DNA from 3 places in the Fusicatenibacter sp. genome. Region 1 is predicted to be linked to each of the others. Evidence: predicted binding sites of a transcription regulator. Region 1 holds the regulator's gene; each other region holds the start of a gene.
The links. The regulator HrcA, encoded in region 1, represses chaperone genes, less so after heat shock. The targets are predictions, from matches to a motif close to TGTTAGCACTCNNNNNNNNNGAGTGCTAACA.

Region 1 (7,492 bases):
GAGGAGACGGACAAGGCGGTGCGCGTCGAGTTCTTCGGGGATGAGATTGACCGTCTGGTGCAGATCGATACGCTGACGGGTGAAATCTTATGTGAACTGAACCATATCGCAATCTTTCCTGCCTCCCACTATGTTGTGCCGATGGACACGATCCTGAAAGCAACAGGCGAGATTGAAAAGGATATGGAAGAGCAGGTGAAGTTCTTCAAGCACGAGGGAAAACTGATCGAGGCCCAGCGCATCGAGGAGCGGACCAATTTCGATATTGAGATGCTCAAAGAAACCGGCATCTGTTCCGGCATCGAAAACTATTCGCGTTACCTCTCCGGATTAAAGCCAGGCGAGCCGCCCTACACACTGATGGACTATTTCGGAGATGATTTCCTCATCATCGTGGATGAGTCGCATAAGACTGTTCCGCAGATCCGCAGTATGTATGCCGGCGACCAGTCGCGGAAATCGACGCTGGTGGACTATGGATTCCGTCTGCCGTCCGCAAAAGACAACCGCCCGTTGAACTTCGGCGAGTTCGAGGACCGGATCGATCAGATCCTCTTCGTATCTGCCACGCCGGGCGACTACGAGGCAGACCACGAGCTGCTGCGCGCCGAACAGATCATCCGCCCGACCGGCCTTCTCGACCCGGATGTCGAAGTGCGCCCGGTGGAGGGACAGATCGACGATCTGATTTCGGAAGTAAAGAAAGAAACCGCAAAACACAACAAAGTTCTCGTGACGACGCTGACGAAGCGTATGGCAGAGGATCTGACCGACTATATGAAAGAGGCCGGCATCCGCGTGCGCTACCTGCACTCCGATATCGACACCCTGGAACGGACCGAGATCATCCGTGATATGCGTCTCGATGTCTTCGATGTGCTCGTCGGCATCAACCTTCTGCGTGAGGGTCTCGACATCCCGGAAATCACACTCGTGGCGATCCTGGATGCCGATAAAGAAGGTTTCCTGCGTTCCGAAACCTCTCTGATCCAGACCATCGGCCGTGCCGCACGAAACAGCGAGGGCCATGTTATCATGTACGCCGATGTGATGACCGATTCTATGCGCCTGGCCATCGACGAGACGAAGCGCCGCCGTGCCCTGCAGGAAGCCTACAACAAAGAACACGGCATCACTCCGACCACCATCAAAAAAGCCGTCCGCGATCTCATCAGCATCTCGAAAGAAGTGGCAAAGACCGAAGACAAGATGGAAAAAGACCCGGAGTCCATGAGCCGCGAAGAACTGGAAAAACTGATCGGTCAGGTACAGAAACAGATGAAAGCCGCCGCCGCCGAACTCAATTTCGAAATGGCCGCCGAGCTGCGTGACAAAATGATCACACTGAAGAAGAGCCTGGATGACATGGAAGAATAAAAAATCAGAAATAAAAAAGAAGAAAAGAGCATGAAAAAAGCGTGCCGGAAAAGCGACAGAAAACTTTCCGGCACGCTTTTTTGCGTCCGATTTTGATTCCTTCTTGTTCAGAATTGACGCAAAATAAGAATACCATTATAATATAAAATACGACCAAACAGTCGTATCAAAACGCAAACACAAAAATAAAAAAGACAACAATAAAAAAATCAATCGCCGAATTTTCTCTTTTTACTGGAGACACCCAGCAGATAGTCGACCGAGCAGTCATAGAACCGTGCAAGCTGGATCACATAGTCGATCGGGATGTCGCGGATTCCTTTTTCGTAGCGGGAATAGACGTCGCGGTTGCATTCGAGCAGGGCAGAAATCTCTTTGATGGTGAGATCCTGATCGATCCGCATATCTTCAATTCTCTGGTATTTCATACGTTGTACCATCCTTTCAGATTCAAACCCATACTACCAAACGGTTGGATGGACAAAGTTAAATCAGATCATATGGTCGCAAATTGGAGAATGGGGCAGGAGAGAGAAACGGCGGGTGAAGACAGCCTGTGCAGAAAACAGAAAAATATGTACGGCAGAAATGGGGGAACGAATGGGAAAAGCAGAAAGAATAGAAATAGAAGATTTTGTCCAGAATATAGTGGAACGGATGGAGACGCCGGAAGCGTTTGAAAAAATGATCAGCCGGGAGGAAGGCTGTGAAGCGCAGGGGCAGGAGAACCGTCTGAGGGATGTGCTGAAGAAGGAATGGCCGGTGGACGAAAAGGGAGAGCGCATCTATCAGATCACTAATATATATGAAGAAAAAGCGGAAGAACTCCTCATTGTAGAACTGTATACCGGCATCCACCTGGAAAACGGAGTCCCGTGCGGGCATTTTACGCTGTATCTCTGCGGGGAGCCGGACGGATGGAAACTCAGCGAAACGCGGATGATGGAATATCTGCAGAATCTGTAAACGAAAAAGCAAAACAGGGAGGACAGGGAAAAGAAAAACTGTCCTCCTGCTTTTGCTGCGGCGGAGACACCGGAAAGTCAGGATCCATACGGCCGCTTCTCATCGCTGATGCCGACCAGATAATCCAGACTGACCTGATACAGCTCCGCCAGACGGATGGCAATGGAGATCGGCAGCTGCCGGACGCCTTTTTCATACCGGGTATACACATCGCGGTTGCAGCCGAGATAGTCGGCAACCTGGCGGATCGTCAGATCGTGGTCCGTGCGCAGATCCTCCAGTCTCTGATATTTCATGATTCATCACCTCTGAGAAAATGCTACTAAATGGTCGTATCGAAATGGCGGAATCCTACCATACGGCTATAGCGCCTTTGAAACAGCAGAATGCAATAAAAAAGAAAAGTCAGATTCCTTTTCAGAAAGAAAACGGTTTATACTTTTTTCACAATTTCTTCATAGAAAAACCGGGAAAAGGTGTTGACAAACAAAAGGCAGAGTGCTATCTTAAGAGCATAGATGTTAGCACTCCACTGAAACGAGTGCTAACAGGACTATACAACAGGAAGGAGCTTATCTTAGTGGATACAGAATTGGATGAAAGAAAAAGAAAAATATTAAAAGCGATCATCCAGACGTATCTGGAAACGGGCGAGCCGGTCGGCTCAAGAACGATTTCCAAATACACGGATTTGAATTTAAGCTCCGCCACAATCCGGAATGAAATGTCCGATCTGGAAGAGATGGGTTACATCTTACAGCCCCACACTTCTGCAGGACGCATTCCTTCCGATAAAGGCTACCGCCTCTATGTAGATGAGCTGATGCGGGAAAAAGAACAGGAAGTTGCAGACATCAAAAACATGGTCATTGAAAAAACGGACCGCATGGAGAAAGTTCTGCAGCAGGTTGTCAAAGTCCTCGCTTCATCTACCAACTATGCAACGTTGATTACGGGACCGGAATATCACAGAAATAAAGTGAAATTCATCCAGCTCTCAAAAGTCAATGAAGAGCAGCTCCTGGCCGTCATCGTCGTAGAAGGCAACCTGGTGAAAAACCAGATGATCGACCTCGATGAGACCATCAACGATGAACAGATATTAAAGCTGAACCTGCTTCTGAACACACAGCTCAATGGCCTGACCATTGAAGAAATCAATCTTGGCATGATCAGGAAAATGAAAGAGCAGGCAGGCATCCACTCCGGCATCATCAGCAAAGTGGTCGATACCGTAGCGGAAGCCATCGCAGTCAGCGAAGAAGATGTGCCGGTGTACACCAGCGGCGCAACCAACATTTTCAAGTACCCTGAGCTTTCCGACAGCAGCAAAGCCAGCCAGCTGATCTCCACATTCGAGGAACGGCAGAAACTGGTCGATATGATCAAAGGAGCTGCCGAGGAGCAGGATGGAGAGGAAAATACCGGTATTCAGGTATACATCGGAAATGAATCTTCGATGGAACCCTTACGGGACTGCAGCGTGGTCACCACCACATACGATATGGGAAACGGTATGCGCGGAACAATCGGTATCGTGGGACCAAAGCGGATGGATTACGAAAATGTGGTAGATAACCTGAAAACATTAAAAGTTCAACTGGACGCCGTCTTCAAAAAGCCGGACACAGGTGAGTAGAAAGGTGGAATGATCCGTGAGCGAAGAAAATAGAAAGAAAGAGGAAACCATGGAAGAACCTACACGCGAGATGGAAAAAGAAACCGGAGCAGAGACCGATCTGCCGGAAACCGAACCGGCTGCGGAGCAGGAAGAAGCAAAGAAAGCAGCAGAGGCAAAAGAAGCGGAAGCTGCAGAAGAAACTGCTGAGGATGGCAAAGAACGAAAGTTTTTCAAAAAGAAAAAAGATAAAAAAGATGAGAAAATCGAAGAGCTGACTGACCGCCTGACCCGTCAGATGGCAGAGTTCGATAACTTCCGCAAACGCACCGAAAAAGAAAAAGCAAATATGTATGCCATTGGAGCAAAAGACATCATCGAGAAGATTCTTCCGGTTGTTGACAGCTTCGAGCGCGGACTTGCAACGGTGGAAAAAACGGAGGAAGATCCGTTCGCAGACGGCATGAATAAAGTATACAAACAGTTTACCACAGCACTCGATGAACTCGGTGTAACCGTGATCGAGGCCGTTGGAAAGGAATTCGATCCGAACCTGCACAACGCAGTGATGCATGTGGAGGATGAGGAAGCCGGCGAGAACATCGTCGTAGAAGAGTTCCTGAAGGGCTACATGTACAAAGGTTCCGTAGTCCGTCACAGTATGGTCAAGGTGGCTAACTAAGCCTTGAAGATAAATAAATAGAAATTAAACCATTTTTTAGCATAATTCATTGAGGAGGAAACAACAATGGGCAAAATTATTGGTATTGACTTAGGAACAACAAACAGCTGTGTAGCCGTTATGGAAGGTGGAAAACCAACCGTTATCGCAAACGCAGAAGGTGAAAGAACAACTCCATCTATCGTAGCATTCACAAAAACAGGTGACCGTCTGGTCGGCGAGCCGGCAAAACGTCAGGCTGTAACAAACGCAGACAGAACCATCCGTTCCATCAAACGTGAGATGGGTACTGATTATAAAGTAGACATCGAAGGAAAGAAATACTCTCCGCAGGAGATCTCCGCTATGATCCTTCAGAAACTGAAAGGTGATGCAGAGAACTACCTTGGCGAGAAAGTAACAGAAGCAGTTATCACAGTTCCGGCTTACTTCAATGACGCACAGCGTCAGGCAACCAAAGATGCCGGTAAAATCGCAGGTCTTGATGTAAAACGTATCATCAACGAGCCTACCGCAGCAGCTCTGGCATACGGACTGGATAACGAGAAAGAGCAGAAGATCATGGTATACGACCTTGGCGGCGGTACTTTCGATGTTTCCATCATCGAGATCGGTGACGGTGTTATCGAAGTTCTTTCCACAGCAGGAAACAACCGTCTGGGCGGCGATGACTTCGACCAGAAAGTAACAGATTACATCCTCGCTGAGTTCAAGAAACAGGAAGGCGTCGATCTTTCCAATGATAAAATGGCTCTGCAGAGAATCAGAGAAGCAGCAGAGAAAGCAAAGAAAGAGCTTTCCAGCGCAACCACAACCAACATCAACCTGCCATTCATCACTGCAACGGCAGATGGCCCGAAACATCTCGATATGAACCTGACAAAGGCTAAATTCGATGAGCTGACCCACGACCTGGTAGAGAAAACCGCAGAGCCGGTACAGAGAGCACTCTCTGATGCAGGCCTTCAGGCATCCGAGCTTTCCAAAGTCCTTCTGGTAGGCGGATCTACCCGTATCCCGGCTGTACAGGATAAAGTAAGACAGCTGACCGGACACGAGCCGAGCAAGAGCCTGAACCCGGATGAGTGCGTAGCACTTGGTGCTTCCGTACAGGGCGGTAAACTTGCAGGAGATGCCGGCGCAGGCGACATCCTTCTTCTGGATGTAACTCCGCTGTCTCTGTCCATCGAGACCATGGGAGGTATTGCAACTCGTCTGATCGAGCGTAACACCACAATCCCGACCAAGAAGAGCCAGATCTTCTCCACCGCAGCTGATAACCAGACAGCAGTAGATATCAACGTAGTACAGGGTGAGCGTCAGTTCGCGAAAGACAACAAATCCCTCGGCCAGTTCCGTCTGGATGGAATCCCGCCAGCAAGAAGAGGCGTTCCGCAGATCGAGGTTACCTTTGATATCGATGCCAACGGTATCGTAAATGTATCTGCAAAAGACCTGGGAACAGGAAAAGAGCAGCACATCACCATCACCGCAGGCTCTAACATGTCCGACAGCGAGATCGACAAAGCAGTCAAAGAAGCTGCTGAGTTCGAAGCTCAGGATAAGAAACGCAAAGAAGCAATCGACGCAAGAAACGATGCAGACTCTATGGTGTTCCAGACCGAGAAAGCAATCGAGGAAGTCGGCGACAAGCTGGATGCAAACGATAAGACAGCAGTAGAAGCTGACCTGAATGCACTGAAAGACCTCATTGCAAAATGCAATCCGGAAGAGATGACAGATGCACAGGTAGCTGACCTGAAAGCAGCTCAGGAAAAACTGATGACAAGCGCTCAGAAACTGTTCGCAAAACTGTATGAGCAGCAGCAGGGCGGCGCAGCAGGTGCCGGAACAGCTGGTGCAGGCCCGGATATGGGAAATGCAGGAGCAGCAGGCGGCCATGACGACGACGTCGTAGATGCTGACTACAAAGAGGTTTAATTTTCGGCATGTCACACTCCGTGAAAATACCGACTGTGAGTTGAAACAATAAGTAAATAAACGCAAAAAGCCCTGTGAGGCGAATGTTTGCAGGGGACGGAAAACACATTCCGCCCCCTGTATTTATGCTGGTATTGCTTTCGGAAAAGTGCTATACTGGAGCGTGCGGAAAAACATTTCTGCAAAGATGAAATTTGTGGAACAGAAATGAAAAGGTGAACATAAATGGCAGAAAAAAGAGATTATTACGAGGTCCTCGGCGTAGACCGCGGAGCGGACGATGCAACATTAAAAAAAGCATACCGTAAACTGGCCAAGAAATACCATCCGGATATGAACCCGGGCGACAAAGAGGCCGAGGCAAAATTTAAAGAGGCGACAGAAGCCTATGGCGTGCTGAGTGATCCGGACAAACGGCGTCAGTACGATCAGTTTGGCCACGCTGCATTTGAAAACGGCGGTGGCGGCGCAGGAGCCGGTGGATTCGGCGGCTTCGACTTTGGTGGCGGAGATATGGGTGATATCTTCGGCGATATTTTCGGCGACCTGTTCGGTGGCGGCGGAAGCAGAAGAAGAGCAAACAATGGACCGATGAAGGGAGCAAACCTCCGCGCTGTTGTCCACATTACGTTTGAGGAAGCTGTTTTCGGATGCCAGAAAGAGCTCGAGATCAACCTGAAGGATACCTGTACAACGTGCCACGGAACCGGCGCAAAACCAGGAACTTCACCGGAGACATGTTCCAAGTGTAACGGAACCGGTCAGATTACGTACACGCAGCAGACCATGTTCGGCTCTGTGAGAAACGTGACGACCTGTCCGGACTGTAACGGAACCGGAAAGATCATCCGCGATAAATGTACCGCATGCCATGGCACAGGATACACATCCAGCAGAAAACGCATTCA
Region 2 (7,492 bases), on a different contig from region 1:
TGTCATGTCGGATTCATAACGACTTGCCATGTGTGTTTCTTCTCCTTTGTTGTATTTCCCCCAGCATCCTACAGATCAGTATAGCATAAAAGGCCGGAAGCGTCCATATACGCCGCCCGGCGAAAAAGTGAAAACTTTCTGAAATTTTTAACGATTCAGAGCCATGTGAAGAAAAAAAGAACCGGCCGGCAAAGACAGGACTTCGGAAGAAACATCTCCCGCAACGGTCTTTGCCAGCCGGTTCTTTTTATTCTATTTCACCAGACTTTTTTTGCAGTCCCTGGAATTACATCATTCCCATTCCGCCGTCTGCGCCTGCCGGCATAGCCGGAGCCGGCTCTTTGATGGTGGAAACTACGGACTCGGTGGTCAGCAGGGTTGCGGAAACGCTGGTAGCGTTCTGCAGTGCGCTTCTGGTAACCTTAACCGGATCAAGGATACCAGCCTGGATCATGTCTACATACTCTTCGTTGTATGCATCAAATCCAACGCCTACTTTGGACTCTTTTACTTTGTTGATCACAACAGCGCCTTCCAGACCTGCGTTTGTTACGATGTGGAACAGAGGAGCCTCGAGTGCTTTCTGTACGATTCTTGCACCGATCTTCTCATCGCCGTCCAGGCTGTCAATCAGCTCTGCAAGCTGTGTGGTAACGTGGATGTACGCGGAACCGCCGCCTGCGATGATACCCTCTTCTACGGCTGCTCTCGTTGCATTTAAAGCATCCTCCATACGAAGTTTTTCTTCTTTCATCTCAGTCTCGGTTGCTGCACCTACGCGGATAACAGCTACGCCGCCTGCCATTTTTGCCAGTCTCTCCTGCAGTTTCTCTTTATCAAACTCAGAAGTGGTCTCCTCAATCTGGGATCTGATCTGGCCGATTCTTGCTGCGATGGCATCCTTTGCGCCTGCGCCGTCAACGATAACGGTGTTCTCTTTCTGAACTTTAACGGATTTTGCACGTCCGAGCATTTCCAGAGTAGCGTCTTTTAATTCCAGACCAACTTCCTCGGAGATCACCTGGCCGCCGGTCAGGATTGCGATATCCTCGAGCATTGCTTTTCTTCTGTCGCCGTAGCCCGGTGCTTTAACAGCTACTACGTTGAAGGTTCCGCGCAGTTTGTTGATCACAAGTGTCTGGAGAGCCTCGCCCTCTACGTCCTCAGCGATGATCAGCAGTCTTGCGCCGCTCTGTACGATCTGCTCCAGCAGCGGAAGAACTTCCTGAATGTTGGAGAGTTTCTTATCGGTAATCAGGATATATGGATTGTCGAGAACGGCTTCCATTTTCTCCATATCAGTGCACATGTATGCGGAAATATATCCACGGTCGAACTGCATACCTTCTACCAGCTCCAGCTCGTTCTGCATGGTCTTGGACTCCTCGATGGTAATAACGCCGTCTTTGGAAACCTTTTCCATAGCATCTGCTACCATCTGGCCTACTTCTTCGCTTCCGGAAGAAACAGCTGCAACTTTTGCAATCTGCTCTTTGCCTGCTACCGGCTGGCTCATCTCTGCAAGGATCTGAACAGCTTTATCGGTTGCTTTCTTCATTCCCTTACGGAGAACGATCGGGTTCGCACCTGCTGCCAGGTTTTTCATTCCTTCGTTTACCATAGCCTGTGCCAGAACGGTTGCGGTTGTGGTGCCATCACCTGCTACATCGTTGGTCTTTGCAGCAACTTCTTTGATGAGCTGTGCGCCCATGTTTTCAAATCCGTCTGCCAGCTCGATCTCTTTTGCAATGGTAACACCATCGTTTGTGATGAGCGGAGCGCCGTACTGTTTGTCCAGAACAACGTTTCTTCCTTTCGGTCCAAGGGTTACACGTACGGTATCTGCAAGCTGGTTTACACCATTCTGAAGAGCGTTTCTTGCCTCTGCTCCATATTTAATCTCTTTTGCCATGATTGTCATGCCTCCTGATTTTTACTTGATTATTCTTTATTTTACAACTGCCAGAATGTCATCCTGTTTTACGATGATGTACTCTTCGTCTTCCAGTTTGACGTTGGTTCCTGCATATTTGGAATAGATTACCTGATCTCCGACTGCAACTTCCATTTTTACTTCTTTGCCGTCTTCTACTTTTCCAGGTCCTACTGCGATAACCTCAGCCTGCTGCGGTTTCTCCTGTGCCTGTCCCGGAAGTACGATACCGGATTTTGTGGTTTCCTCTGCTTTTAACTCTTTTAATACAACTCTGTCACCTAAAGGTACTAACTTCATTTATGTTTCCTCCTTCAAGATTTCATTCAGTTTTATTTATTAGCACTCAGTTCATTCGAGTGCTACTTGATGGTTCTTACTATAGTGTTTTCCACCTCATTTCGCAAACGCATGAATTTTGCAATTCTCTTTTTTTCTCTCATGATAACTCTTAATTTCTCTTATTTTCTCGTTTTTTCTTATTTTGGCAACTTTTTCATATTTTATACTCTCTTTATAAATTAATGAGGGCTGCGAATGTTACAATTCACAGGGAACCTGGGAATTGTAACATCTAATTATAGTTTATTCCTAAAAACGGGAATGATGCCATTTTCTTCCGCTCCCCGAATGTTTTTTTGCACAAAAAGAAACGGCGCCATCTTTTCACGGCTCCGTTTCTTTTCTGGCTTTCGCTTTTTTATTTTTTCGCCTCATCCGGATGGGCATCGCCCTTTCCTTTCAGGTTCTTTCTTGCTTTGATCTCGTCGAGTTCATCAAAGATATAATCATTTAATACCTTGATATACGTTCCCTTCATACCGCTGGAACGGGACTCGATGACGCCTGCGCTCTCGAATTTGCGGAGGGCATTTACGATGACGGATCTTGTGATGCCGACGCGGTCTGCAATTTTGCTTGCAACCAGAATGCCCTCATCCCCGTTCAGTTCATCAAAGATATGGATGATGGCTTCCAGTTCGGAGAAGGACAGCGTGTTGAATGCGGATTTAACTACCTGAACCTTGCGGTTTTCCTCCACATTTTCCTCGTTGACGGAACGCATCATTTCCAGTCCGACAACGGTTGTGCCGTACTCACTGACGATGATATCGTCGATATCGTACTGCGGGGTGCAGCGGTACATAAATACGGTACCAAGGCGTTCTCCGGCGATCTCGATCGGGCAGATAATTGCGGTGTAGCGCTCTACACCAGACCGCTCAAAGCCGAGGGTCTGTAAATTGACGTTCTCTTTTGTGGAGAGTACGCCGAGGAGACGCTCGTTTAATGCGGCATCGACATAACCGCCCACCTTATCCTCGATCAGCTCCGTAATTTCTTCCACGCCCGGGCAAAGGCTGATGCCCAGCACTTTTCCTTTTTTACTGATCACCAGGATGTTGGAACTTAACGTTTCCATCAGGACTTCACAGATATCGTTGAACACGACCTTCGTTGAGTGATTGTTATGAAGCAGTTTGTTGATTTTTCTGGTTTTATCCAGCAGTTGTACGCTCATGTTCTTCTCCTTTCTTTATTTTCTGCATTTTTTTGGCTTATCCGCCGAAAAAAATGCACACTGATGCCTTTTTCAGACAACCCTTAAAACTAAGCTCATTCTATCATGTAGTTTTCCGGAAATCAATATATTTTTCAGAAAACTATAAATTTTATAAAAATTCATGCTAAATTTTTTCGGATCTTCCTGTTTTTCCGCCGCAATAAGCAAAAAAACGGCCTGCACCAGTTTTTCACCAGTACAGACCGCTTTGTCATTCTCAGTCTTCGTCTTTCTTTTCGCGTGCTTCTACATAGCCGCACTGCTCGTCCGCGCAGACCAGCTTATTGCCTTTTTCCAGCATATAGCCGCCGCACTGCGGGCATTTCCTGGCAGACGGTTTCTGCCAGGACATGAAATCGCATTCCGGATTGTTTTCGCATCCATAATATTTCCGGCCTTTTTTCGTCTTGCGCAGGATCACTTCTTTTCCGCACTTCGGACACGGAACACCGATCTTTTCCAGATACGGCTTCGTGTTCTTGCAGTCCGGGAATCCCGGGCAGGCGAGGAATTTTCCGTGCGGGCCGTATTTCACGACCATGTTGCGGCCGCAGTTCTCGCAGATGACATCCGTCACCTCATCCTCTACCTTAACTTCTTCGAGGTTCTTTTCTGCCTCTGTGACCGCCTCATAGAGATCCGGCCAGAAGTTCTCGACTACTGTCTTCCACGGAACACTTCCATCTCCGACCTTGTCGAGCAGAGCTTCCATCGTTGCCGTAAAGTTGACATCCACGATGCTCGGGAATGCCTCTTTCATCATGTTGTTGACCACCTCGCCGAGCTCTGTCATATAGAGGTTCTTGTTCTCCTTTGCCACGTAGCGGCGGTTGATGATCGTTGTGATGGTCGGCGCGTACGTACTTGGACGGCCGATGCCGAGTTCCTCGAGTGTTTTGACAAGGGAAGCCTCGGTGTAGTGTGCCGGCGGCTGTGTGAAGTGCTGCTGCGGATCCATCTTTTCCAGTGCCAGTTCCGTTCCTGCCTCCAGGCTCCGGACGGCGGCGTTGTTCTCTTTCTTTTCCTCATCCGGATCGGTGTAAACGGACATGAAACCATCAAATGCCAGACGGGAGGAAGCTGCTGTAAAGAGATACCCTCCTGCATTGATCCGTGCGGAAATTGTCTCATAGACGGCCGGCTGCATGCGGCTTGCCACAAAGCGTTTCCAGATCAGCTGATACAGGCGGAACAGATCTCTTGGCAGGGATTCTTTTACCATTACCGGTGTATTCGTCACATCGGTCGGGCGGATGGCCTCGTGCGCATCCTGTGCCTTGCGGTTTTTATTCTCCGTCGTGTCCCCGCTTGCGGTATATTTTGTGCCGTACTGCTCCTGGATAAAGGAACGTGCTGCCGCATCGGCCTCCTCGCTGATTCGCGTGGAATCGGTACGCAGATAGGAAATCAGAGCGATCGTTCCCTTTCCTTTTACTTCCACGCCCTCGTAGAGCTGCTGTGCCAGACGCATCGTCTTCTGCGTGGAGAAGTTCAGCACCTTCGATGCTTCCTGCTGCAGGGTACTCGTGGTGAACGGAAGCGGCGCTTTCTTGGAACGCTCTCCTTTTTTCACTTCGGATACGGTAAAGGTCTCATTTTCCAGTCCCTTTAAGATTTCATCGAGCTGCTTTTTCGTCTCGATCGCCATCTTTTCGCTGCCCTTGCCGTGGAATTTTGCGACGAGCGGTTTCTTCTCGCCCGGAATTTTCAGATCTGCTTCCAGTGTCCAGTATTCTTTCGGAATAAACGCATTGATCTCATCCTCGCGGTCGCCGATGATGCGCAGTGCAACGGACTGCACACGGCCGGCGGAAAGTCCGCGTTTGATTTTCTTCCATAACAATGGGCTGATTTCATAACCTACCATACGGTCGAGGCAGCGGCGCGCCTGCTGCTCGTCCACCAGGTTCATATCAATGTCGCGCGCCTGTTTGATCGACGCTTTGACTGCTGATTTTGTGATCTCGTTGAAGGTGATGCGGCGCATCTTGCTCTCATCGAGATTCAGCGCGATCGACAGATGCCAGGAAATGGCCTCTCCCTCGCGGTCAGGGTCAGTTGCGAGATAAACTTTATCTGCTTTTTTTGCGGCTTTTCGAAGAGATGCCAGAAGCTCTCCTTTTCCGCGGATGGTGATATATTTTGGTTCAAAGTCATGTTCTACATCAATTCCAAGCCGGCTTTTCGGCAGATCGCGCACATGGCCCATGGATGCTGCAACTTCGTAATTCGCCCCGAGATACTTTTTCACCGTCTTGACTTTTGCCGGTGATTCCACTATTACAAGATATTTTGCCACCTCTGATGCCTCCTGAATACATATTTTTATAACTGTCCAGATCTATATTGCGTTTTTCATATCGCATAGTTCTGCATCATTACAAATTTCCAAATTAGCCGTAACTTCCACTGACTATACACCAAAAAGTTTTTTCTTGCAAGTGTTTTCCATTTTTAAAATGTACCATTTTTCGAGGTTTCCCGACAAAATAACAGGATTTTTTCTATTTTTTAACGATTTTTTCCTGATTTTTTTCTTTTCTTTTTCCTTTTTCAGACATGCACGCGGCGCAGAAGAGCCCCCTTTTTTCTTTTTCTTCTATTATAATTGTGCACCGGGCAGAATATCACAAAACCTTTCTTTTCCTCGTCTCTTTTACGATAACGCCATGTACACGCCCGGCGGATTTTCCGCAATAACACCGTCAATTTCGAGTGCCAGCAGAATGCCGGTCAGCTCCTGCAGCGGGATTCCGGTGCTGCCGGCAAGCTGTGCAAGATTCTGCGGTTCTGCCGCGAGTGTTTTCAGAACCATTTCCGCCTCTTTTCCATAGCGCGGACGCGGTGCGGCTCTTTTTGTCCCGGCCTTTTTCACGCCCAGCTCCTCGAGAATCGTTTCGGGTGAAATCGCAATTTCCGCTCCCTGCGCGATCAGGCGGTTGCAGCCGCGGCTTGTCGCATCCGTTGTCCGTCCGGGCAGGGCAAATACCGTTTTTCCCTGCTCCAGCGCGTAGTCCGCCGTAATGAGCGAGCCGCTCTTCTCTTTTGCCTCAATTACCAGAACGACATCTGCCAGCGCACTGATCACGCGGTTGCGGATCGGGAAATGCCACGGAAGCGGCTCTGCGCCCGGCGGAAATTCGCTTAAAACACCGCCTCCGTTTTCCAGCATCCGCCGCATCAGCGGGTAATTCTGTTTCGGATAGCAGATATCCACGCCGCAGCCAAGCACGGCAAACGTCTTTCCCTTTCCGCGCAGTGCCCCCTCGTGCGCCGCCGCGTCGATTCCGCACGCCAGTCCGCTGATCACCGCCACGCCGTTTGCCGCCAGCACCTGCGCGAAAAAGGCCGCCTGGCTCTTTCCGTACGCCGTACACATCCGCGCGCCCACAATCGCCGCTGTTTTCTGCTCATCCGCCGGCAGCGCGCCCCGCACGAAAAGGCGGGACGGCATGTCCGCGAACGGCATAAGCCGCTCCGGATAGCCCTCCTGCCCGCGGCCGACTGTAAAGATTTCCATCGCCATACGTCAGATCCTCCATATACTTTTGTCGGCGCTCCGAAAGCAGATCGCCTCGCTGATATGCGGAACGCCGATTTTGACCGCCCCGTCCAGATCCGCAATTGTCCGCGCGGTGCGGATAATCCCGTGGTAGGAACGCGCGCTGAGGCGCAGGCGGCGGAAGGCATCCTCTAAAAGCTCTTCCGCTGCCTTTTCCAGGATACAGTATTTCTCGATCTGGCCTGCTTTCAGTTCGCTGTTGAAATGAATCGACTCCTGCCGGTAGCGCGCCGCCTGGATTTCCGCCGCTGCCGTCGCTTTTTCCCGCATCTTGGCCGAGGATTCGCACCGCTCCTCGCCGTGCAGATCCTCGTAGGAAAGTGCTTCCACCTGCACGCAGAGATCCATGCGGTCGAGGAACGGCTGGCTGACTCTAGAGAGATACCGGCTGATGTCGCCGGGTGCACAGGTACAGCGCGATAAGTCGGGGTAA
Region 3 (7,492 bases), on a different contig from region 1:
TTGGCAAGAGCCGCGTCTACGGCGCTGTAGTCCGCCGGTTTCAGGGTCAGTCCGTCAAGAGCTGCCTTCAGGTTTTCTGCAAACTGATCGACTTCCTCCTGTCTGCTGTCATCCAGATCCCATACAATGGCTTCTTTTGCCGCATTCAGTGCTTTTACACTCTCTTCGGTATAAATGGATAAGTCTTTCGGAATCTCTCCCAGGCGTTTTTCCACTCCCAGATAATCTGCCGGAACCGGTTTGCGTACCAGTGCTGCAATTGCATTCTCCAGTGCTTCCGCATAAGCAGCAACTGCCTGCTGCTCTTCTATCGTTTTGGTGCGGTCGATGGATGCGATGACTGCTTTCAGTGCTTCCACGCTCTCTTCCGTATAGATAGAAAGATCTTCCGGAACTTTGGCAAGTACTGCATCAACTTCTGTGTAATCTGCGCCAAGAAGCGTCAGTGCGTTTACTGCTGTCTGAATGGCTGCCGCATAACCATTTACGGTTTCCTGTTCAGCTGACGGCAGGTTCTCTTTTACCGCATCTTTTGCTTTCTGAACAGCTGCCGCGCTTTCTTCTGTATACCGGCCCATGTCCTCCGGGATCAGCGCCAGCGCTTCTGTTACTTTGGTGTAATCTGCGGCTTTTACAATCACAGTGAATTCCTGTGTGAAGTCAACGCCGGTTTTCTTTCCGTCTTTGATTGTCGCCAGAAGTTTTACGGTTCCGGCATTCGTTACTTTCAGGTTTGTGCCGTCTAAAACAGCACCTGTCATCCCGGCATCCGTGATTTTCCATGTGATCTGTTTCTGATCTGCATTTTCCGGAACTGCTTTGCCCGTCAGTGCGGTGGTTCCCGGGATTTCTTTCGGTATGCCCTGGATTTCTGTTACAGCTACGTACTCATAGGTTCTTATCTGAATTTCAATGGCATCTTTTGTTTCCGTTTCTGCGATCTTTGTTACAATCCAGCTTCCGTTCCAGCTGTCTGCCTTTTTAAGCAGATAATCTGCCGGAGCCTTTTTGGCCTTTTCCGTAAGATCCTTCAGATTCCAGGAAGCCGCCGCTGCGATCACAGCCTCTTTTTCTGTTTTTATTCTTTCTTTGTCATCCGGATTTGTTTTTTCTGAAAGTATTCGGATTTCTCTGTTCTCTGCATCATTTTTAATCTCCGTATCTTTGCCGAGAACATCGCCTGCTTTCAGCGAAAGCTCTCCGAACTTCCACGTTTTGGCTTCCTCTTTTGCGAATGCCATGGTTGGGAACATCGTCACGATCAGAAGCATGGACAGTACAAACGAAAGCATTTTTTTCGTTTTCTTCATAACACAAATCCTCCTTTCCTTTTGATTGTTTTGCAGCCGCCAGGGGCCGCAGTTTCTCTTGTTACTTTCATTATACGTGTGTCAGAAAAAGAGTCAACGGGCCGTAAAAATTCGTAAGAATTCTTGTGCATTTCCGCTAAAATACTTTCAACGTTTTTTCACAATACTTCCATGAATTTTTACGGCCCGTCAGATTTTCTTAAGATATTCCTTTATTTGTGATGAAGCACATATTTCACATACGCAATTCTGCGGCTGTCCGGTGCCCAGGAGTTGACGTTGATACTGCCCTGGCCGCCGAAAAGATCCAGCAGTTTTTTCTTATTCTGTCCGTCATAATCCATCATTCCAAGCGATACCTGCATGTTCGGCAGATGCTCGTTCGGTTCCAGCTCGCCTTTGGTGAAGGTCAGGTAAATGACGTGTTTTCCATCCGGCGAAACGTGGCCGAACCAGTTATTGGCATCGGAATCGGTCATCTGGGTGAGACCGCTGCCGTCACGGTTCATCCGCCATACCTGCATCAGACCGCTTCTGGTGCTGTTGAACCAGATGTGCTTTCCGTCCGGTGAATACTCCGGACCGTCGTTATAGCCCTTTCCGTCCGTCAGACAGGTTTCTTCGCCGCCATCCACAGGGATGGTGCAGATCTCAATGCGCATTTTCTCCTCCTCCGGATTCTGACGGAATGCACAGTAGGCAAGTTCTTTTCCATCCGGTGACCATCCATGAAGGAAGCTGCATCCCGGACCGGTCAGATCCTTCGCCGTTCCTTTTCCCATTGGGAGCACATAGATATGAGATTCATACACTCCGTCTTTGAGTTCCGGCGGCATACAGCTTACCGCCAGCAGTTTATTATCCGGTGACGGAACGTGGTCATTGTTGCACTGCACACAGTCGCCGGTATCAACCTGCTCCACATGGTCTTTGTCAATTTCGTAGCGATAGATTTTTCCTTCGGAATTATAAAGCAGGGTATTTCCATCATTCAGCCAGTTCGGTGCTTCGATGATTCCCGGAAATTCATGGAGCACTGTCTCTTCTCCCGTTTCTACATCCAGAGTACACAGGATACTGTCGGTGCTGTCCCGGTCGCCGGTCCAGCCGGAGAGCATCCGTCCGGCACGGCAGGTGTCCTCCAGTGTCGTCGCATCCATGTCCACAATCTGCAGTGCTCCGTTTGCACGGGCAAACTGGAAGCATGCTTTCAGATCGACCATGCCTTTTCCGAGAGGTGCTTCTTTTCCGGTGAATTTCATATCTTTATAATGAACTGCTTTGACAAGATCTGCATGTGCCCACAGGAACTCCTCCGGATCGACACCGCCGCAGTACATCCATCCGGTATCGACTTCGGCACCAACTTTTCCTCCGCAGGCATCCAGCAGGTATTCGTATGCGGTTTTTCCATTCACGCGGATGCAGATGTCTTCTTTTTCATTGTGAATCAGAAGACCGGCACCAGCCTTTTCGAGCTCTTCTGCCAATTCGCGGTATCTTACCGCGGTTTCGTCCAGAACATCTTTCGCCAGGCGTGCCGGGCTCTTTACGACGAACCAGGAAATATGATATTTCTGCGCCAGCTCTGCAAGGATGGCAAGTTCTCTTTCATAGTGGTATTCATCCAGAAAGATATGGGCTGCGTGAACCTCAATGTGGTATTTTTCCAATAGCGGCATCGCCTGCTCCAGATCCTCCGGGCGCCAGAAACCGTAGTCTCTGGCATCGACGCGAAAGCCGAGGCACGGCTCGATCTGACGGTAGCCTGCCGCATAAATTTTCTTTAAAAATCCTTCCGGATCCTGTTTCCACTCTTTTGACACCCCATACATCTGCACTCCAAAATACATTTCGCTTCCTCCTTCTCCCAAATCCGCTGTTTTTCCCATATTTTAAGCGGATTTTCTTTCATTTTCTTCTATTTTATCACATCTGTTTCTTCCATTAAAGATATGCTTTTTCTAAAGTAAGAAAGACTTCTGCAGAGGGTCGCTTCAGCGACATAATTCCCCTCCGCCGCAGTGCGATCCTGCCCGGAGGGCTTTTTAATTTACCGAAAAATTCAACGAACTTTCCGGTAAATTCGGTTAAAAAAGGCGTCCTGCATACACTATTTGCATATGCAGGACGCCCCTGTTTCTTATACAAACTGGTTCGTTTTCTCATCATACTCATAGTCGATGAGCGCCAGTTTTTCCCGCAGATCGGATTCCTCTGTCTGCATGGCCGCGCAGAATTCTGCGAGCGACGGGTAAAAATCTCTCAGCTGTGTATTCACATAACTCAGCAGCATTACGGGATCTTTCGGCATCATTCGTCCACTACCTCCACACCTGGTTTGATCATTGCCTTCAGACCTTCGTTTTCCACATCCAGAAGAATGGTGTCACCCTCGCTCACCTGACCGCCAAGGATCAGTTTTGCGGTGCTGGTTTCTACTTCTTTCTGAACGAAACGTTTCAACGGACGTGCGCCGTAAACCGGATCGTAACCGCCATCGATCACAAACTGTTTTGCAGCCGGACTCAGCTCAACGCGAAGCTCCTGATCTGCCAGACGTTTGTTCAGGCCTTTCAGCAACAGATCTACGATATGACCAATGTTGTCTTTTGTCAATGGTTTAAACATAATTGTTTCATCCAGACGGTTCAGGAATTCCGGACGGAAGTGTGCACGCAGATCCTGCAGAACCAGATTTCTCGCCTCTTCAGAAATGCTGCCGTCATCCTGAATACCATCCAGCAGATACTGGGATCCGATGTTGGAGGTCATGATCAAAATGGTGTTTTTGAAATCAACAGTACGACCCTGGGAGTCGGTGATACGGCCATCGTCGAGTACCTGCAGCAGAACGTTGAAGACATCCGGATGCGCTTTCTCGATCTCATCGAACAGAACAACAGAATACGGTTTTCTGCGCACTGCCTCGGTAAGCTGACCACCCTCCTCGTAGCCTACATATCCCGGAGGCGCTCCGATCAGACGGGAGACGGAATATTTCTCCATATATTCACTCATATCGATTCGAACCATGTTGTTCTCATCGTCAAACAGCTTTTCTGCAAGCGTTTTTGCAAGCTCTGTTTTACCGACACCGGTAGGTCCAAGGAACAGGAACGAACCGATCGGTTTTGTCGGATCTTTGATTCCGGCTTTGGAACGGATGATCGCATCCGAAACCTTTGTAACCGCCTCATCCTGACCGATCACTCTGGTGTGAAGCTCATCTTCCAGGCCGAGGATCTTGGTTCTCTCGCCTTCGGTCAGTTTTGCAACCGGGATTCCGGTCCAGCGGGAGACGATTCTGGCAATTTCTTCGTCTGTTACACTCTCGTGTACCAGAGAGAGATCTTCGTTCTTGACTTTTTTCTCTTCCGCTTCCAGCATCTGCTGTAATTTCGGAAGTTCACCGTACTGCAGTTCAGCGGCGCGGTTCAGATCATAATCATTCTTTGCTTTCTGGATCTGACGGTTCATGTCCTCGATCTGCTCACGCAGTTTAGACAGTTTCTCGACAGAACTCTTTTCATTTTCCCACTGTGCCTTTGCAGAATTGAAGGTATCTTTCAGCTCTGCGAGTTCTTTCTGCAATGTTTCCAGACGCTCGCGGCTTAAATTATCGGTCTCTTTTTTCAGTGCGGCTTCCTCGATCTGCATCTGCAGAATCTTACGGCGCTGCTCATCCAGCTCGGCCGGCATGGAATCCAGCTCTGTTTTGATCAGGGCGCACGCCTCGTCGACCAGGTCAATTGCTTTATCCGGCAGGAAACGGTCGCTGATGTAACGGTTCGAAAGGGTTGCAGCGGCAACCAGTGCACCGTCAGTGATTTTTACGCCGTGGTAAACTTCGTAGCGCTCTTTTAAGCCACGCAGGATGGAAATCGTATCCTCTACGGTCGGCTCGTCAACCTGAACCGGCTGAAAACGACGTTCCAGGGCGGCATCTTTTTCGATGTACTGACGGTATTCATCCAGCGTTGTGGCACCGATGCAGTGCAGCTCGCCTCTTGCCAGCATAGGTTTCAGCATGTTTCCGGCATCCATGGCACCGTCGGTTTTTCCGGCGCCGACGATCAGATGCAGCTCATCGATGAACAGAATGATTTTTCCGTCGCTCTTTCTGACTTCTTCCAGAACGGCTTTCAGACGCTCCTCGAATTCGCCGCGGTATTTTGCTCCTGCTACCAGGGCTCCCATATCGAGGGAAAAAATCGTTTTGTCTTTCAGGCTCTCCGGCACATCGCCGTTTGCGATTCGCTGTGCCAGACCCTCTACGACTGCGGTTTTACCAACACCAGGCTCACCGATCAGAACCGGGTTATTTTTTGTTTTACGGGACAGAATACGGACAACGTTTCGAATCTCGGTATCACGGCCGATAACCGGGTCCATTTTCTGGTTTCTGGCTTTTTCCACAATATCCTGACCATATTTTTCCAGCGTATCATATGTTGCCTCCGGGTTGTCGGTGGTGACTCTCTGGTTTCCGCGCACGGTGCTTAATGCCTGCAGGAAACGCTCTCTTGTGATGCCGTACTCCTGAAACAGTTTTTTCATGGACGGGCTTGGGTTTTTCAGCATAGCCAGGAAGAGGTGTTCTACGGAAACATACTCGTCTCCCATGGCTTTCGCCTCATCCTCAGCATTTACCAGTGCTTTATTCAGATACTGGCCGATATACGGCTGACCGCCGGACACTTTGACGCGGTCGTTCAGCGCCGTCTCGACGCGGTTCAGAAAATGATCTTTGTTGATTTCCATCTTTTCGATCATTTTCAGGATCAGGCTGTCATCCTGATGCAGGAGGTTATACAACAGATGCTCCTGCTCTATTTCCTGGTTGCCGAAATCGTATGCGGTCTTTTCCAGATCCTGTACTGCCTGCAGCGATTTTTGTGTGAATTTACTGATATTCATAATCGGCTTCCTCCTTATCTATCAAATGCTAACATTCGCTCCGAACAAAAAGAGTGAGAATGTAAAGTTTTTCTTTTTTGTTCTAGTCGTACTATAACACGAGTCGTTAGCACTGTCAAGAGGTGAGTGCTAATTATTTTACAAAAAAATTTATCTTTTCGCACTCACCCTAAAATTTGTGACCCTTTTTTATAGTCTTCCGGATGCATCTGTTTTGATTGATTGACAATTACCGAGCTATTCCCGTATATTTAACCTATAAGGCAGATACAAAATCCCAGATGTGCAGGTGAACAGACATGAAAAATATCCATAACATTGAATTTTATACCGGAAGCAAGGAAGAATTGCTTCCCGGTTTTGAAAAAGATTTTCCCTATATCGCTTCTAGGGCAGAACTTGACAAATATATAGGGGGTTATGTACCGTGGCACTGGCACAGGACAGTGGAACTTTTTTATATGGAAAGCGGCAGCATTGAATATGATACGCCAGGAGGAAAAATATTGTTTCCGGCTGGAAGCGGCGGCATGATAAATCCCAATGTACTCCATATGACAAAAGCAATATCGCAGAAAGAAAAGAATATACAGCTGCTTCATATTTTCGACGTTTCCTTACTTGCCGGAGAACAAGGAAGCAGGATTGAACAAAAATATATTTCACCTGTCATAACAGCCCCGCAGATTGAGGTAATCTCGCTTTTTCCGGGCAATGCAGAAGAAGAAAGGATTTTGAAACTGCTTGCTGCCTCATTTCGTTTATCCAGTGATGAATTTGGATATGAAATAAAACTACGGGAAGCCCTAACGGAAATATGGCTCATGCTTTTTGAACTTTCTCGTTCTATGCGTGAAAAGAAAGGGGAACATAACAAAAGCAACGATAAAATAAAGCTGATGATGATATACATTCATGAACACTACAGAGAAAAAATATCTATTCCGGCACTTGCTGAGGCAGCATATCTAAGCGAAAGGGAGTGTTACAGAGTGTTCCATGACTGTCTGCACATGACACCCGTTGAGTATATAACAACTTACCGTTTACAAATTGCCTGTCAGATGTTGGCAAAGGGGCAGGAAGCCGTTACTGTTATCAGTCATGAGTGTGGTTTAGGGAGCAGCAGTTATTTTGGAAAAGTTTTTCGGGAATATGCATATTGTTCACCTACAGAATATAGAAAAAAATGGCAGAATAGTGATAGGTAATGGCGGAAAAGAAATATTTTCCCTATGTCTTTTGCATTATAATGATACCTG

Region 2: the regulator HrcA is predicted to act here: its motif matches at 2,271-2,301, upstream of groES (co-chaperone GroES).
Region 3: the regulator HrcA is predicted to act here: its motif matches at 6,335-6,365, upstream of clpB (ATP-dependent chaperone ClpB).

The regions. Positions count from the first base shown of each region.
Region 1 is NZ_CDRRUH010000015.1:43,351-50,842, reverse strand. Features, by position in the region: gene uvrB (excinuclease ABC subunit UvrB) at 1-1,377, shown strand, start outside; gene ACY2VW_RS05445 (helix-turn-helix domain-containing protein) at 1,587-1,805, opposite strand; gene ACY2VW_RS05440 (hypothetical protein) at 1,978-2,343, shown strand; gene ACY2VW_RS05435 (helix-turn-helix domain-containing protein) at 2,421-2,639, opposite strand; gene hrcA (heat-inducible transcriptional repressor HrcA) at 2,924-3,982, shown strand; gene grpE (nucleotide exchange factor GrpE) at 4,032-4,643, shown strand; gene dnaK (molecular chaperone DnaK) at 4,710-6,584, shown strand; gene dnaJ (molecular chaperone DnaJ) at 6,810-7,492, shown strand, end outside.
Region 2 is NZ_CDRRUH010000002.1:98,680-106,171, forward strand. Features, by position in the region: gene ACY2VW_RS01235 (hypothetical protein) at 1-30, opposite strand, end outside; gene groL (chaperonin GroEL) at 287-1,912, opposite strand; gene groES (co-chaperone GroES) at 1,949-2,233, opposite strand; gene codY (GTP-sensing pleiotropic transcriptional regulator CodY) at 2,634-3,455, opposite strand; gene topA (type I DNA topoisomerase) at 3,715-5,796, opposite strand; gene dprA (DNA-processing protein DprA) at 6,154-7,023, opposite strand; gene ACY2VW_RS01265 (YifB family Mg chelatase-like AAA ATPase) at 7,027-7,492, opposite strand, start outside.
Region 3 is NZ_CDRRUH010000081.1:22-7,513, reverse strand. Features, by position in the region: gene ACY2VW_RS13370 (hypothetical protein) at 1-1,310, opposite strand, end outside; gene ACY2VW_RS13365 (TIM barrel protein) at 1,523-3,163, opposite strand; gene ACY2VW_RS13360 (DUF4250 domain-containing protein) at 3,454-3,627, opposite strand; gene clpB (ATP-dependent chaperone ClpB) at 3,624-6,230, opposite strand; gene ACY2VW_RS13350 (AraC family transcriptional regulator) at 6,530-7,441, shown strand.